4 regions of the Micromonospora sp. NPDC050417 genome follow, and region 1 is predicted to be linked to each of the others. Evidence: riboswitches for the same ligand, from Rfam matches in the RefSeq annotation. Region 1 holds a riboswitch; each other region holds the start of a gene.

The links. A riboswitch is a leader RNA that binds a small molecule or an ion and turns the genes downstream of it on or off. The one in region 1 is predicted to bind cobalamin.
Region 2: linked by a shared signal. The riboswitch ahead of ACIBF5_RS28645 (ABC transporter substrate-binding protein) and the one ahead of ACIBF5_RS11270 (CbtB domain-containing protein) in region 1 are both predicted to bind cobalamin.
Region 3: linked by a shared signal. The riboswitch ahead of metE (5-methyltetrahydropteroyltriglutamate--homocysteine S-methyltransferase) and the one ahead of ACIBF5_RS11270 (CbtB domain-containing protein) in region 1 are both predicted to bind cobalamin.
Region 4: linked by a shared signal. The riboswitch ahead of ACIBF5_RS32455 (ribonucleoside-diphosphate reductase subunit alpha) and the one ahead of ACIBF5_RS11270 (CbtB domain-containing protein) in region 1 are both predicted to bind cobalamin.

What each region holds. Positions count from the first base shown of each region.
Region 1 covers NZ_JBITIH010000007.1:10,493-14,407, reverse strand. The annotation lists gene recQ (DNA helicase RecQ) at 1-1,104, shown strand, start outside; gene ACIBF5_RS11275 (histidine phosphatase family protein) at 1,110-1,679, opposite strand; adenosylcobalamin (AdoCbl) riboswitch at 1,796-1,897, shown strand; gene ACIBF5_RS11270 (CbtB domain-containing protein) at 1,937-2,164, shown strand; gene ACIBF5_RS11265 (CbtA family protein) at 2,181-2,966, shown strand; gene ACIBF5_RS11260 (DUF6582 domain-containing protein) at 3,055-3,360, opposite strand; gene ACIBF5_RS11255 (fasciclin domain-containing protein) at 3,400-3,915, opposite strand, start outside.
Region 2 covers NZ_JBITIH010000028.1:65,204-69,118, reverse strand. The annotation lists gene ACIBF5_RS28650 (FecCD family ABC transporter permease) at 1-256, opposite strand, end outside; gene ACIBF5_RS28645 (ABC transporter substrate-binding protein) at 289-1,251, opposite strand; cobalamin riboswitch at 1,340-1,518, opposite strand; gene ACIBF5_RS28640 (class I SAM-dependent methyltransferase) at 1,888-2,646, shown strand; gene ACIBF5_RS28635 (GNAT family N-acetyltransferase) at 2,777-3,553, opposite strand; gene ACIBF5_RS28630 (B12-binding domain-containing radical SAM protein) at 3,879-3,915, opposite strand, start outside.
Region 3 covers NZ_JBITIH010000001.1:58,313-62,227, reverse strand. The annotation lists gene metE (5-methyltetrahydropteroyltriglutamate--homocysteine S-methyltransferase) at 1-2,098, opposite strand, end outside; cobalamin riboswitch at 2,213-2,423, opposite strand; gene ACIBF5_RS00185 (RNA polymerase sigma factor) at 2,635-3,057, shown strand; gene ACIBF5_RS00180 (S8 family peptidase) at 3,057-3,915, shown strand, end outside.
Region 4 covers NZ_JBITIH010000054.1:2,274-6,188, forward strand. The annotation lists gene ACIBF5_RS32455 (ribonucleoside-diphosphate reductase subunit alpha) at 1-1,306, opposite strand, end outside; cobalamin riboswitch at 1,447-1,680, opposite strand; gene ACIBF5_RS32460 (Gfo/Idh/MocA family protein) at 1,972-3,033, shown strand; gene ACIBF5_RS32465 (MalY/PatB family protein) at 3,126-3,915, opposite strand, start outside.

The DNA.
Region 1 (3,915 bases):
TCCCGCGCGTCGGTGGAGAAGATCGCCGAGTTCCTGGTCTCCAACGGCATCAACGCGCTGCCGTACCACGCGGGGCTGGACCCGTCGACCCGGGCCGCGAACCAGAAACGCTTCCTGCGCGAGGACGGCCTGGTGATGGTCGCCACGATCGCGTTCGGCATGGGGATCGACAAGCCGGACGTACGCTTCGTCGCCCATCTCGACCTGCCGAAGTCGGTCGAGGGCTACTACCAGGAGACCGGTCGGGCCGGCCGGGACGGGCTGCCCTCCACCGCCTGGCTCGCGTACGGGCTCCAGGACGTGGTGCAGCAGCGCAAGATGATCGACAGTTCGGAGGGAGACCTGACGCACCGTCGGATGCTCGCCGGACACCTCGACGCGATGCTGGCCCTCTGCGAGACGGTCGAGTGCCGACGGGTCGGGCTGCTCGCCTACTTCGGCCAGCGCAGCGACCCGTGCGGCAACTGCGACACCTGCCTCACCCCGCCGCAGTCCTGGGACGCGACGATCCCGGCACAGAAGCTGCTCTCCACGGTGCTGCGCCTGCACCGTGAACGGAACCAGAGGTTCGGCGCCGGGCAGTCGATCGACATCCTGCTCGGCAGGAAGACGGAGAAGGTCGTCCAGTACGGCCACGACTCGCTCACCGTCTTCGGTATCGGCGGTGAACTGCGCGAGGCCGAGTGGCGCGGGGTGGTCCGCCAGCTCCTCGCCCAGGGCCTGCTCGCGGTGCAGGGCGAGTACGGCACCCTGGTCCTCACGGAGACCAGCGCGGAGGTGCTGGGCCGGCAACGGACGGTGATGATGCGACGCGAGCCGGAGCGGACGTCCACCTCCCGTGCCGCCAAGTCGCGCGGCGCGACCGCGACGGTCGAACTGCCGCCCGGTGCCGAGCCGGTGTTCGAGCGGCTCCGGGCCTGGCGGGCGGCGACCGCGAAGGAACAGGGCGTCCCGGCGTACGTGATCTTCCACGATGCGACACTGCGCCAGATCGCGACCGAGGTCCCGTCGTCCCTGGCCACGCTGGGCGGGGTCAGCGGCGTTGGTGAGAACAAGCTGGCGAAGTACGGCCAGCAGATCCTGGACACCCTGGCCAACGACTGACCGGCTCAGCCCAACGGCTCCCCCGACCGGCGCAGGTTCCACCGCCCCGCCCCTCCCCCGAGCACGGTCGCGGTCAGCGGGGCGATGTCGATGCGCCAGAACGAGGCGGGGGTCGCCGCGATCGCGTTGACGACCAGGGCGCGGATCACCATCGGGTGGGTGACGGCGATGACCGTACGGGCGGTGCCGGGGAGTTCCCGTAACCAGGTCCCGGTCCGGGCGATCAGGTCGTCCAGACTCTCGCCGCCGTGGGGCGCGGCTGCCGGGTCGGTCAGCCAGGTCGCGACCGCGTCCGGCTCGTCGGCCGCCACCTCGTCGAGGGTACGCCCCGACCAGCGACCGAGATCCCCGTCACGCAACCCGTCGTCGGGGGTGGGAGTCAGCCCGAGCGCCGTGGCGGTCTGGGTGCAGCGCCGGGCGGGGGCGCAGCGCACCTCGTCGTAGCGGATCAGAGTCGCGGCGGCGGTGGTGGCGGCGGCGAGCCCGTGCTGGTCCAGCGGCTCGTCCAGGGGAAACGCCGCCCGGCGTACCGCCGGGGTGGACGCGTGGGAGACGAGGACCAGTCGGATCACCACCTGTGTCGACCTGCTTTCGATCCGGGTGCCGGCTCACGCCGGGGTGGTCGGTGCGCCGGGCACACGGGGCCGCAGTTGACACCCCTGCGCCGCCGCCCGTAGCGTCCCGAGCACAGCGTGACGGTGGGAGGAAGCCGGTGGGAACCCGGCACGGTCGCGCCACTGTAACCGGTCCGCCGATGTCGGCGGCTCCGGAAGTCAGACCCTCCACCGTCACGGACGCCGCTATGGGACGCGTGATCCCGAGGAGGTTTGCCATGGCAAACATATCCGTATCCGCACTGCCGACGCCGACCGCCGTACCGGCACCGACGCCGATCCCGCTCCGCCAGATCCTGCCCTGGGCGATCTTCGGTGCGGTGCTCGCCGTCGTGCTGCTCTACTTCGTCGGCGCGGAGCAGGGTGTGACCTCCGTCTTCTCCGGCGAGTCGGTGCACGAGTTCGTCCACGACGGACGCCACCTTCTCGGTTTCCCCTGCCACTAGTAGCGGGCGGACTCAGATGCTCTCCGCTCGTTCACTGCTGATTCGTGGGATGCTGGTCGGCCTGGCCGCCGGTGTCGCCGCCTACCTGTTCGCCACCCTCTTCGGTGAGGGCCCGGTCGGGCAGGCGATCGATTTCGAATCCGCGCAGGGTGCTGCCGCACACGCGGCGGCGCACGCGGCCGACGCCGGGGCACACACCGACGCGGCCGAGCCCGAGTTGGTCAGCCGTCTCGTGCAGAGCACGATCGGGCTGGCCACCGCCGCACTTGTGTACGGGGTGGCGCTCGGCGGCCTGTTCGCGCTCGCGTTCGCGATCGCGTACGGCCGGATCGGTCGGTTCACCCCGAGGGCGACCGCCGCCCTGGTCGCCCTCGGCGGCTTCGTGACGGTCGCTCTCGTCCCGTTCCTGAAGTACCCGGCGAACCCGCCGGCCACGGGTAACCCGGACACCCTCGACCAGCGGACCGTCCTGTACTTCCTGATGATCGTGATCGGGGTGGCTGCCGGGCTGCTCGCCCTGCACCTCGGCCGCTGGCTCCACCCCCGGTACGGGGCGTGGAACGCGACCCTGCTCGCGGTGGGGGCGTACGCGGTATTCATCACCGTCGTGCAGCTCTCGCTGCCGACGATCAACGAGGTGCCGGACGGCTTCCCCGCCCTGGTGCTGTGGGAGTTCCGGCTGGCGTCACTCGGCACCCAGTTCGTCACCTGGGCCACCCTCGGGTTGCTCTTCGGCGCGCTCACCGAACGCCGGGTCCGCGCCACCGCGACCCGACGGGCGGGCGAGACGGTCCCGGCCTGATCGCTTCGACATTCGACAGCACGGCCACCGCTCGGCGGGCTCCACGCCCGTCGGACGGTGGCCGTGGCAGTGTCCGGCGCCGCGTCGTTCAGCCCCGGCTGTGGACCGGGTTCGGCGTGTGCGGCAGCTTGCCGAGTTGGCGCCACTCGGTCTCGGCCACCTCGACCCCGTAGTGCTTCGCGGCGACCTTGATGTTGGCGAAAGCCTGCTCCCGCTCGGCGTCGGTAACGCCCTGTACCTGGTCAAACCGGGCCACCGCGTTACGTACGTGGGAGGCGTCGACTAGGGGTTCCTTGCGTTTTGTCGGGAACGCGAAGACCGTGTCTGGTAGTTCCCGCTTCTGCTTGCTACCGAGGGTGCCGTGCTCCTCGTGCGGCTTCCAGGTGGTTTTCATGCTGCTTCCCTACCCCGACCGGGGGCGGGATACACCGGTTCAGTGGCTGCGGTGGTCGCCGCCGTCGGCATCGGTGGGCAGCTTGCCGAGAACCTTGTCGATGATGTGGATCCGGGCGTTGACGGCACGGTAGTCGACACAGAGGGTGTCCGCCTGGCCGGCAACCCGGGCCATCGCGCCACTCGCGGTCACCTCGACCGGCGTGCCGTCCAGGGTGGTCACCTGGCCGGCGGCCACCAGGTCGGCCAGCGGGCGGGACCCGTCCACGATGTGCGCCTTGAGCAGTGCACGCAGGTCGTCCTTGCGCTCGATGAAGAGCTTGTCGAGGGTGTCCTCGGAGAACTTGCCGCCGAACGCGTCATCGGTCGGGGCGAGAATGGTCAGCCCCGTCATGCCGCGCAGTTCGGGCCCGAGTCCCGAGGCCCGCAGCGCCGCCTCGAAGCGGGTGAGGACGGGAATCCACTGCAACACCACGTCGACCGGCTCACCGGCGAGCGACGCCGGGTTCCCGGGATCGGTGCCGGCGGGCAGCACGTCGCAGAGTGGACCGGTCAC
Region 2 (3,915 bases), on a different contig from region 1:
CGAGTCCTGCTCCGACGGCGGCGGCGAGGAGGACCCGGGGTAGGCGAATCTGCCAGACGATGTGGTCCCGCAGGAGCGGCACGTCGGAGCGCAGCACGCCCACGTGGTCACCGATGACGGTCCACACGGTGCCGAGCGAGAGGTCGGCGGGTCCCACGGTCACCGCAGCCCCGATCGACAGGACGAGTATCCCGGTCAGCGTGATGACCAGCACCGTAACGCCCGGGCGTGGCGCCGCCGTTGCTGGCGGCACCACGCGTCGGTCGGTACGGTGCGTGCTTCCGGCGGTCAGCGTGGTGTCCGGGTTGGCAGCGCGGCGAGCCCCTGCGCCAGGTGCTCGATGCCGAGCACGTTCCGGACCCCGGCGGTCGTCTCGGAGAACGGGATCACGACGAACCGTTTGCCGGTCACGGCCGGCAGGTCCCGCAGAGTGGCGTTGCCGGTGAGGAAGCTCTGTTTGGCGGCGGCCCGGTCCCACTCCGCGTCCACCAGGACGATGACGTCCGGGTCGCGTTCGACAACCTTTTCCCAGCTGGTGTCGCCCCAGCTACCGGGCAGGTCGGTGAACGCGTTGCCGACCCCCACCGCTGACATGAGCATTTGTGGCCCACCGCAGCAGGAGCCCACGCTCGGCGCGTCGGTCCCGCTGTCCCACCAGAGCACCGAGATGTCCTTCGCGTCCTTGACACTCGACGCGGCGGCGGCGATCCGCGTCCTCTGCGCGTCGATGAGGGAGGTGCCCCGCTCTGGTACCCCGAAGATCGCGGCGATGTCCCGGATCTCCCCGTACACGTCGTCGATGGTGAGCGGCGACGGGCGAGTTTCCTTCGGGCAGCCGGCGGGCGAGAGGTACGTACCGACGTTCAGGCTGGTGTAGGTGTCCCGCTCGCCGATCCCCTCGTCACTGAACGCGCTCGCGAACGAGGCGTAGACGAAGTCCGGAGCAGCCTCGATCAGCTTCTCCTTCGACGGGTACTCCTTCGCCAGCACGGGGATCTTCTGGTACGCGGCGGCGTACTCGGGCAGGATCGCGTCGTCGAGGTACGCGGTGCCGATCATCCGGTCCTGCAGACCCAGCGCGAGCATGATCTCAGTGGCCGCCTGGTTCATCGTCACCACCCGCGATGGCGGCTGGGCGAACTGCACCGGCACACCACAGTTGGTGAGCGTGACCGTCGTGGCCGACGGTGTCCCGGACGGTGCGCCCTGGTCCGAGGCGCAGCCGGCGACCGACACAGCGAAGATCATCATGATGGACAGCGGCGCGACAACGCGCCAGGACATACGGGGCCGCATTGCGCGCATGCGCATCAGGGACCGCCTTCCAGCACCTCGTGGACGGGTCGTTACGTGCCGTGGCCGGTCTCCTGGCTGTCGGGAAACGCGTCTCCGACCGGCCTTCCCAGGCTGATGCCCAGTGACCTCGTACGACGAGGGCCAGAGACTTCCCGATAACAGTGGCGAGGGCCGCACCGGTCTCACACCGGTTTCCCGAGCACCACGGCGGCGCTACTCTAGCGCCCCGGTCGCCGCACGCAATATGACGCACCACACCATGCTCAAGCCTCTGTTGTCGCCGGGGTCGGGTAGATCAACTTATCGACGTGTCCGTCGACCAGCCCTCGGTTCGCGTCATTCCCCGACACCTCCGCGACCCGGGACCAACCCGTCCGTCAGCAGTTGTGCGCCAGGGCACGCGCCCAAGCGCGGCGCCGTCCCGCGCAGCCTTGCCACCGAGCACGTGATCCGGGTGGTCAGGGAGAGCGTCGCTCTCACAGGTCCGGTGGCTCCGCTGCCGCCATGGCTTTCCAGCGCGCCTCCGCGTATCGTCCCGATGTATCGCAACGATACATCGGACAGTGGGCTCGACCGAACGAGGGAGCGGCGATGAGGCGGGTCGATTACGACACGGAGCTGTACCAGAACTACTCCCGCGGCCGTGCGCTCACCGAGCACCAACTGGAGGCATGGACAAGCGCCTTTGCCGCCGCGCTACCCGACCGGCGCCCGCTGGTGGGGCTGGACGTCGGGTCGGGGACCGGCAGGTTCACCCCCGCGCTGGCGCGAGCGTTCGGGCCGGTGACCGGGGTCGAGCCGTCGGTCCGCATGCGCGAGCAGGCGCAGGAGCAGGAGCAGCATCCGGGCGTGCGGTACGTGGCAGGCTCCGCCGAGGACATGCCAGTTCCCTCGGGTAGCGCCGACTACGCGCTCATGTTCCTGTCCTGGCACCATGTCCAGGACAAGCCCCGAGCGGTCAGGGAACTGGCCAGGGTGGTCAAGCCGGCCGGGAGGCTGCTACTGCGCGCGAATTTCAGCGACCACCATCCCGAGCCGTGGTGGCTGGACCACTTCCCTCGCGGCCTTGAGGTGGACACCGCCCTGTTCCAGCCGCTGCACGAGGTCATCGCGATGTTCACGGAGGCCGGTTGGCGTGTCGCCGAATTCGGCCTGGTTACCCATTTGTCCGACGGCACTCGCGCCGACATGCTCGAACGGCTGCGTTTGCGTACCCTCTCGTTCTTCGCCCAGCTCAGCGCCGATGAGGTGGAGGCCGGCCTGCGCAGCATCGAGGAGGCCGTGTCCGGCGATCCCGACGCCCCATCGCCCGCGCTCTCCGAGCCGCTGCTCACCCTCGAACGACGCTAGCCAGGTCAGAGCCAGCTTCCTGCAGGTCGAGGACGCGGGCTCTGACTCGTCGGGTGGGCATGATCGGGCACACGGCGCGTCACGGTGTGGCGTCTCGCGGCAACGGGTGGTCGCGGCCCACGTCACCACGCTAGCCAATGCGACCCTCTGCCTGCCCGTGCAGGTTCCAGTAATAGGTGCGCAGAATGTCCCCGTCGGGAGTCAGTCGTTGGGATCCGGCTCTCCACCCCAGCCGTTCGTAGAAACCGGCTGCTCCTAACGGCCCCACCGACGTCTGCAACTCGGCCCACGTCGCGCCGACGGTCCGGACGTGGTCGATGAAATGGGCTACCAGCCGCTCACCGATTCCGCTCTTGCGCCAGCCCGGGTGCACCGCCAGCGCGGTGACGACGGCGACCTGCGGAGAGGCGAACGACTCGGGTTCTGCTTGCTCTGCCTGGCGGTGGAGCAAGCGGCGTGCCCACGGGCGGAACCGCGATCGCAGCAGGCGGGCCGCAACGCGAGGCCGGGCAAACAGCGCGACGCATCCCGCGCCCGCGAGGGACGCCATCGTGCGCCGGTCCGCCGTCAGCGCGGTCGCGTGCGCGACCTGGTCGCTGGTGCCCAACAGGAATCCGACAACCTCGTCCGGGGCAGCCGCCGGGTCAATGACGACGTAGCCGACGCCGTGCCCCGAGTCGAGGAACGTGCGTTGCCAGCGACGGACAAAGCGGGCACCGAGCGACGGGAAGACCCCGAACGGTAGGAGACCAACGTGGGCACGGGACGTGGCTGGAAGGTCTTCGTCCGTCATCGGCCGCAGGACGAGCTGGCCGCGAGCTGGATCGGTTGCCGCAGATTCGGAGATCGGCAGTGATGCCGTGGTGCTGACGTCGGGACTGCTCTTGATCCTGCGGAGGAAGCGCATAACCTCGACAACCTCGATGTCAGGGCGGAGATTCGACCCGCCGCAGGTCACCCACCTCGTCTTGCTGGTACATCTCCCCGGCCCTGGGGCTTTCCCTTGAGGCACCCCGCATGCCACCACCACCGTCCTGCCTCCACGTCGGCGCAGCACGTCGGCGCCAGCGTCCGCGTACCCGCGTCCCCTGGTGTTATGCATGCTGTGAAAGCTGGCAGAGCGGCTGAACTGGTTGATCGACCTGGGCTGCCTGTACCACCAGGTCCGACAGGCTGGTCAGTACGACGCGAATCAACCCGAAAGTCATCTGATTCCGTGGACCGGACTGCTCCTATCCCGTCTCTTCCTCGTCGGAGAGACCGTGACCG
Region 3 (3,915 bases), on a different contig from region 1:
CGTCGACCACCTCGTCGTGGGTGGGGACCCGGGGCGAGTGGATGTCCCAGACGCCGGGTCCGACGCCTCGGTGGTAGCCGATCGCGGCGAGGTCGTCGAGGACCTCCATTTTCGAGCGGGACGCTTCGATGCTGGTCACGTCCGCGTCGAGGGCGTCGATCGCGGTAATCACCTCACCGAACTCGCTGTAGCAGAGGTGGGTGTGGATTTGGGTGTCGTCGGCGACGCCGCTGGTCGCCAGGCGGAATGCGGCCACCGCCCAGTCCAGGTACGCCTTCTGATCGGCCTTGCGTAGCGGCAGTGTCTCCCGTAGCGCCGGCTCGTCCACCTGGATGACCCCGATCCCGGCCGCCTCGAGGTCGCGGCACTCGTCTCGCAGAGCGAGCGCGACCTGGTCGGCGGTGTTGGCCCGGGGTTGGTCGACGCGGACGAACGACCAGGCGAGGATGGTGACCGGGCCGGTGAGCATGCCCTTGACGGGCTTGCTGGTCAATGATTGGGCGTAGGTGGACCACGTCACGGTCATCGGCGCCTTGCGGGTCACGTCGCCGTAGATGATCGGCGGGCGTACGCAGCGGGAGCCGTAGGACTGGACCCAGCCGTGGTCGGTGGCGGCGAACCCGTCGAGCTGTTCGCCGAAGTACTGGACCATGTCGTTGCGTTCCGGTTCGCCGTGCACGAGCACGTCCAGGCCCAGCGCTTCCTGAAGCCGGATGACGTGCTGGACCTCGGCGCGCATCCGTTCGGTGTAGCCGGCGTCGTCGAGGGTGCCGGCGCGCAGTGCGGCGCGGGCCTTGCGCAACTCGGCCGTCTGTGGGAAGGACCCGATCGTGGTGGTCGGCAGGTCCGGCAACCCCAGCCGTTCCTGCTGGCGGGCGGCCCGGTTGGTGTAGTCGCCGCGCTGCCGGTCGGTGGCGTCGAGCGCGGCGAGTCGGGCCCGGACGTTGTCGTGCCGCCACACCGCCGGGGCGGGCGGCAGAGGTGCGGGCAGGTGCGTGGTGCCGTCGCGTAGCGCGCGTCCGAGCAGGACGACCTCGTCTACCTTCTGCCGGGCGAACGCGAGCCGCTCGTACAGTTGGGGGTCGAGGCGGGTCTCGGCGGACAGGTCGACCGGGACGTGCAGAAGCGAGCAGGACGTGGAGACGGCTACGTGGTCGGCGAGCCCGGTGACCGTCGCCCCGGTGGTGACGGCGGCGCGTAGGTCGGTACGCCAGATGTTGTGGCCGTCGACCAGGCCGGCGACGATGGTCTTGCCGCGCAGCGGGCCTGCGGTGGCGAGCCGCTTGAGGTTGCCCGGTCCGGCGGCCAGGTCCAGTCCGACCGCCTCGACCGGGGTGTTCAGCAGGGCAGGTAGGGCGTCGCCGAGCTCGCCGAAGTAGGTGGCCACGAAGATCTGCGGCCGATCGGCGATCTCACCGAGCCGGGTGTAGGCATGGTGCAGGGCGTCGATCTCGGCGGCGGTGCGGTCGGCGACGTAGGCGGGCTCATCCAGTTGCACCCACGCCACGCCCGCCTCCGCGAACGTGGTGAGGATTCCGGAGTACGTCTCGACCAGCTCGTCGAGGCGGGCGAACGGATCGTCGCCCTTGGCCAACAGCAGGAAGGTCGCCGGCCCAACCAACACCGGGCGGGTGTTGATGCCAAGGTCGCGGGCCTCGGCGTACTCCCGCAGTGCCTTCGCCGGGTTCGCGGCGAAGACGGTACCCGCGCTGATCTCCGGCACCAGGTAGTGGTAGTTCGTGTCGAACCACTTCGTCAGTTCGAGGGCCGGCTCGGCGTCGACACCCCGGGCCATAGCGAAGTAGGTGTCCAACTCGGACAAACCCAGGCGGGCAAACCGGTCGGGAATTGCTCCAACGGCGACCGCGGTGTCGAGCACCTGGTCGTAATAGGAGAAGGTGTTCGACGGGATCGAGTCGAGGCGGGCGTCACGCAGCGTCCGCCAGACCTCAGCCCGCAACGTGGCAGCGATGTTCTCCAGGCTGTCGGCGTCGATGGTGCCGGCCCAGTACGCCTCAACGGCCTTCTTCAGCTCGCGATTCGCGCCGACGCGCGGATAGCCGAGCACGGTGCTCTGACCAAATGCGGTGGTGCTCACAGGGGGTCCTTCCCTCGAAGTGCCCGGCGGGCACGGGAGAGGGGAAGACAGGGCACAGCGAGGTGCCGTCTCTCCGCCCTGGCCCTCCCGAGGGACCGCCGGCGGCGCACACCGGGCGGCGTGCGCAGCGCTGGCAGGTCTTCGGACTCGTGGGCATGACACAAGGTCGCCTACTGGCCGTCGCTTCCCAGACCTTCCGGTCCAGTGCTTGTTGACGGCGGTCGTTCCCACTCACCGCTGCGGGGCAGTCCCGGTTTTCCACCGGGTTCCCTCTTACGACGCCCGACCTGTGAGGGTCGGGCGAACCAGCACCGCCCACCATCGTACGGGTCCCACAACGGTTTACGAGCGAGGCTGTCCGAGACGCGGGACGGGTACCGCCAGCTGGTTGACGTGTCCTCCGATGTCCGCCGCTGGAACGCGGTCGGCACTCGCCGTTCGTCGGCGCTCGGCGACGTGGGCGCCCAGCCCGTGAACCCTTTTCGTGTGGCCTGCGGATAACAGGTGATGGTTCCCCGGTCCGCGAAAGGTCGTGCATGAATCGTTTGAGACGAGTCAGGACCGCCGACGTCGGCGTGCTGACGGACGCGGCGGTGATCGAGCGGTCCGTCCGGGATCCCGGAAGCTTCGCGACGATCTTCGACAGGCGTGAGCCGTACATCCATCGCTACCTGGCGAGGCGGCGCGGTGCCGAAATCGCGGACGACCTGGTCGCCGAGACGTTTCTGGCGGCGTTCCGCCGTCGGGAGCGGTTCGACACCGCCCATCCGGACGCCCGGCCGTGGCTGTACGGGATCGCCACCAACACGGTCAGTCAGCATCGGCGCGAGGAGGCGCGCGAGTACCGGCTGCGGCAGGCGTACGTGCCGGCGACCACCGAGGCGTCGCACGCCGACCGGGTCACCAGCGCGGTCACCGCGCCGAACGAACCCTTGCCAGAAACAGTGGGGAGATGGTGATGCGAAGAAGAACGGCACTGTCGGCGCTACTGGTCGTCGTCACGGCGGCGTCCGGGGTGGTCGTGCCGGAGGCGGCGGCCAGCCCTGTGACGGCTCAGCGGCTCGCCGCCGAAAGCGCGACCGTGACGTTGCTGACCGGCGACACGGTGACGGTCAGCGGTACCCGCGTGGTGAACGTACGGGCGGCGAAGGGCCGGGAACACCTGATGTTCCACTCGTACACCGACGAACGGGGTGACACACACATCGTGCCCGAGGACGCGCAGGCCCTCCTGCGAGCGGGCAGGCTGGACCCGCGGCTGTTCAACGTCACCGAGTTGGTCGACTCCGGATTCGACGACGCCACGGCCCCCCGGCTGCCGCTGATCGTCGACCACGCCGGCCCGACACCGCGCAGCGCGGCCGCCCGGGTGAACCGGGTGCTGCCGGCCGTGGGCGTGACGGCCGTCTCCGTGGAGCGTTCCGCCGTGTACTGGCCGACGGCTCGGAGCGCCGAGCGGGTCTGGCTCGACGGGCGAGTCCGGGCCTCGCTGGAGCACTCGGTGCCGCAGATCGGCGCCCCGGTGGCGTGGAGCGCCGGGCACACCGGGGCGGGTACCACGGTCGCGGTGCTGGACACCGGGATCGACGCCGGGCACCCGGACCTGGCCGACGCGGTGGTGGGCGCGAGTGACTTCACCGGCGGCGCCGACCCCGACGACCGGCACGGGCACGGTACCCACGTCGCGTCCATCGTCGCCGGCCGGGACGCCCGGTACCGGGGGGTCGCGCCGGACACTCGGATCCTCAACGCGAAGGTGCTCGGCGACGACGGCACCGGAAGCGAGTCCTCGGTCATCGCGGGCATGGAGTGGGCCA
Region 4 (3,915 bases), on a different contig from region 1:
GCACCACGTTGCCCGGTTCGGCGGTCTGGTTGCAGAGCCGGTTCGACGGGTCCTTGAACGTCATCCACCCGTTGCCGGTCTGCGCCAGGGTGCGCATCATCCGCCCGTACAGGTCACGGGCCTTGACCTGACGCACGAACCGGCCCGCCGCCTCCGCCGCCCGGTAGGCGGCGTCGAACTCGTCGCCCCACAGGTCCGGCAGCTCCGGCACCTCGGCCGGGTCGAACAGCGACCACACCTCGTCGGCTTCGACCCGACGCATGAACTCGTCCGGTATCCAGTTGGCCAGGTTCAGGTTGTGCGTACGCCGGGCGTCCTCACCGGTGTTGTCGCGAAGTTCGAGAAACTCCTCGACGTCCGGGTGCCACGGCTCCAGGTAGACGCAGGCCGCGCCCTTGCGTCGGCCACCCTGGTTGACCGCCGCCACGCTCGCGTCGAGGGTCCGCAACCACGGCACGATCCCGTTGGAGAGGCCGTTCGTGCCCCGGATCAGCGCGCCCCGGGAACGTACCCGGGACCAGGCGATGCCGATGCCGCCGGCGAACTTCGACAGCTTCGCGACCTGGGCGTACCGGTCGTAGATCGAGTCGAGTTCGTCGCGGGGCGAGTCGACCAGGAAGCAGGAGGACATCTGGGTGTGCGCGGTGCCGGAGTTGAAGAGGGTGGGGGAGCTGGGCAGGTAGGCCAGCGACGACATCAGCCGGTAGAAACCGATCGCCTCGGCCGGGGTCTCGGAGAGTCCGCAGGCGACCCGCAACAGCCAGTACTGCGGGGTCTCCACGGTCAGCCGGGTCACCGGGTGGCGCAGCAGGTAGCGGTCATAGACCGTACGCAGTCCGAAGTACTCGAACCGCAGGTCGGCCGTGGGATCGATCGCGTCGTCGAGTTTCCGGGCGTTGACCGACACGAACCGCGCCGTCTCGTCGCCGATCAGCCCCTGCTCGTGACCGAGCCGGATCGCCTGGCTGAACGAGGCGATGCCCTGGTCGCGTACCTCCTTGTCGACGTACCCGGCGAGCAGCCGGGCGGCGAGTCGGGAGTACTGCGGCTCCTCACCGGTCATCTCGGCGGCGGTCTGGATCGACAGCCGGTCCAGTTCGGCCGTGGTCGCCCCGTCGTAGAGGCCGCTGATCGTCTTCGTGGCCACCCGCAGCGGGTCGATCTCGGTCAGATCGTCCGCCCACCGCGCCACCGCCCGGACGATCTTCTGTACGTCGACCGGCTCGGTCGCACCGTTGCGCTTACGGACGTGCATCTGCGTACGGCGTTGACCCGGTGCGAGTGGGTTTCCCTCGCCCGTCACCATCTCCGTGACCGTCACCTGTCACTCCTCGTGCTCGTCGTCGACGAGGTCCGAGCGCGCAGGCAGGCGGAGACGCGCAGCCCAGGGGGTCGCGTCGCAGCCGTCGACCGTCCCGCGCGGTCTCGGACCGCCGCGCTCGGTTCGCCGGGCGCGGCGCTACTGGCAGGTCTTCGGACTCGCGGGCGCGGCCACGGAAACCCGTGTCCTCCTACTGGCCGTCGCTTCCCAGGAGGTGACCGGCGGGTGCCGGTGCTCCCAGTGCTCTGTGACGGCGGTCGTTCCCACTCACCGCTGCGGGGCAGTCCCGGATTCACACCGGGTTCCCTGTTGCCTCAGCCGGCTGGATGTCCGGCTGAACCAGTTGCGTCACGAACTATATATGGGGCGGTAGGGATAAACGAACACCAGATGTCGTGTCGCGTTCGTGTCCTGGTGGGATCGCCCCCGGCCCACCGGATACCGACCGCACGGCCGAGGTGCACCGCACGGCGAGAGGCCCATCGCTGACAGCTCGGCACAAGGTGACTCTCCGGCCACTTCAGGTGAGAAGACCGACGCATAACCATGGAGGCGTGTCGGGTTGGGCGCCGGGCGTACGTTTCGGTCGAGCACGACCACGAAGCAGTGGGCGTGCCCGCCTGCCCCGAGGGATGCCTAAGGTGGGCCGGATGAGAGACGAGACGAAGTTCGCGTTGATCGGGTTCGGCTGGCGGGCGCAGGCGTTCTGGCGGTTGTCCGCCGCGTTGCCCGACGTGACCTGCGTCGGGGCTGTGGTTCCCACACCCCGGACACTGCCGGTGCCGTACTTCGGTTCGCTCGCCGACTGCCTGGCGACCGCCCGCCCGGACTTCCTGGTGACCGCCCTGCCCCGAGCGGTGAACGCGGACGTGGTCACGGCGGCGGTGGCGAGTGGCGTGCCAGTGCTGACCGAGACCCCGCCCGCGTCCGATGTCGCCGGACTGCGTCGGCTCTGGGACGAGGTCGGCGAATCCGGCCTGGTCCAGGTCGCCGAACAGTATCTGCTGATGCCCGCACACGCCGCCCGCGCGGCGGCGGTCCGCTCCGGGATCATCGGTACGCCGACCCAGGTCCAGGTCTCCTCGACGCACCAGTACCACGCCGTCTCCCTCATCCGTGGCCTGCTCGGCGTCAGTCACGACCCGGCCACCATCCGGGCGAGTCGGACCACCGCACCGCTGCTCGACCCGCAGACCCGCCAGGGCTGGACCGACGACCCGACACCGAAGCCCGCCACCACCACCATCGCCACCCTGGACTTCGGCGACGGCCGCTCCGGGCTCTACGACTTCACCGACAACCAGTCACGCAACCAACTACGGTTCCGGCGACTCCTCGTCCGGGGCACCCACGGGGAGCTACGCGACGACGAGATCGTCCACCTGGCCGCACCCCGGGCGATCGTGCGCACACCCCTGGTACGGCGGCAGACCGGTCACGACCTGGACCTTGACGGCTTCGACACCGAGACCATCACCCTTGGTTCCGAAGTCCTCTACCGCAATCCCTATCCGGGCCTGCGCTGGAACGACGACGAGATCGCCACCGCGACCCTGCTCCAGGCCATGGCCGCATGGGTACGCGGTGAAGGCCCGCCGCCGTACCCACTGGCCGACGGGGCACAGGACCACCTGATCGGCCTGGCGGTCGAAGAGGCCGCCGACACCGACCGTACGGTCACCACGACCACCGAGGCGTGGGCGCTCGGCTGAGCTGTCGCACCAACCGAAGAGCGGTCAGGCGAACCGGTAGCCGGTCAGGTACTCCGGCACCGCGATCCTGGTCCCGGGGGCGCCGGATCGACTCAGCGTACGGCGGTGGCCATCCGACGTACCGCTTCGGTGATGATCTCGGGGGAGGTGGCGAGGTTGAACCGGACGTGGCCGGTGCCACCGGTGCCGAAGTCGGGTCCGGGCACGAACGCCACCCGGCCACGTGCCAGGAACACCTCCGCCGGGTCGGCGGGCAGATCCAGGGCGCGACAGTCCAGCCAGGCCAGGTAGGTGCCGTCCGGCGGTCGGTACCGGACCAGTGGAAGCTCCTCGGCGAGCAGTTCGCCGAGGAGCTTCCGGTTGTCGTCGAGGCCCGCCAGCAGGTTGTCCAGCCAGGAGCCGCCGAGTCGTAGCGCCGCGCTGTGGGCGATGACGCCGAGGTGGCTGGGGCCGTCGCCGACCTCCGGTGGCATCCGTGCCAGGTCGACCGCCGCTTCCGGTCCGGCTACCGCCACCGCAGCCTTGAGTCCGGCCAGATTCCATGCCTTCGACGCCGAGAGCAGCGCGAAGGCGTTCGCCGCGGCGGGCAGCGACAGGTACGGAACGAAGGTCGCGCCCGCGTACACCAGCGGCGCGTGGATCTCGTCCGCCACGACCCGTACGCCGTGTCGCTCGGCCAACTCGGCGACCGTGGTCAACTCCTCACGGGTGTGCACCGTCCCGGTCGGGTTGTGTGGGTTGCAGAGCAGGTAGGCGGCGCGCCGCCCGCCGACCACGGCTTCGGCGAACGCCCGGTCCAGGGCATCCGGGTCGAGCCGGTGCCGCACGTTCAGCGGGGCCTCGACGATCCGCCGGTCGAGGCTGCGCAGGAACTGGTAGAAG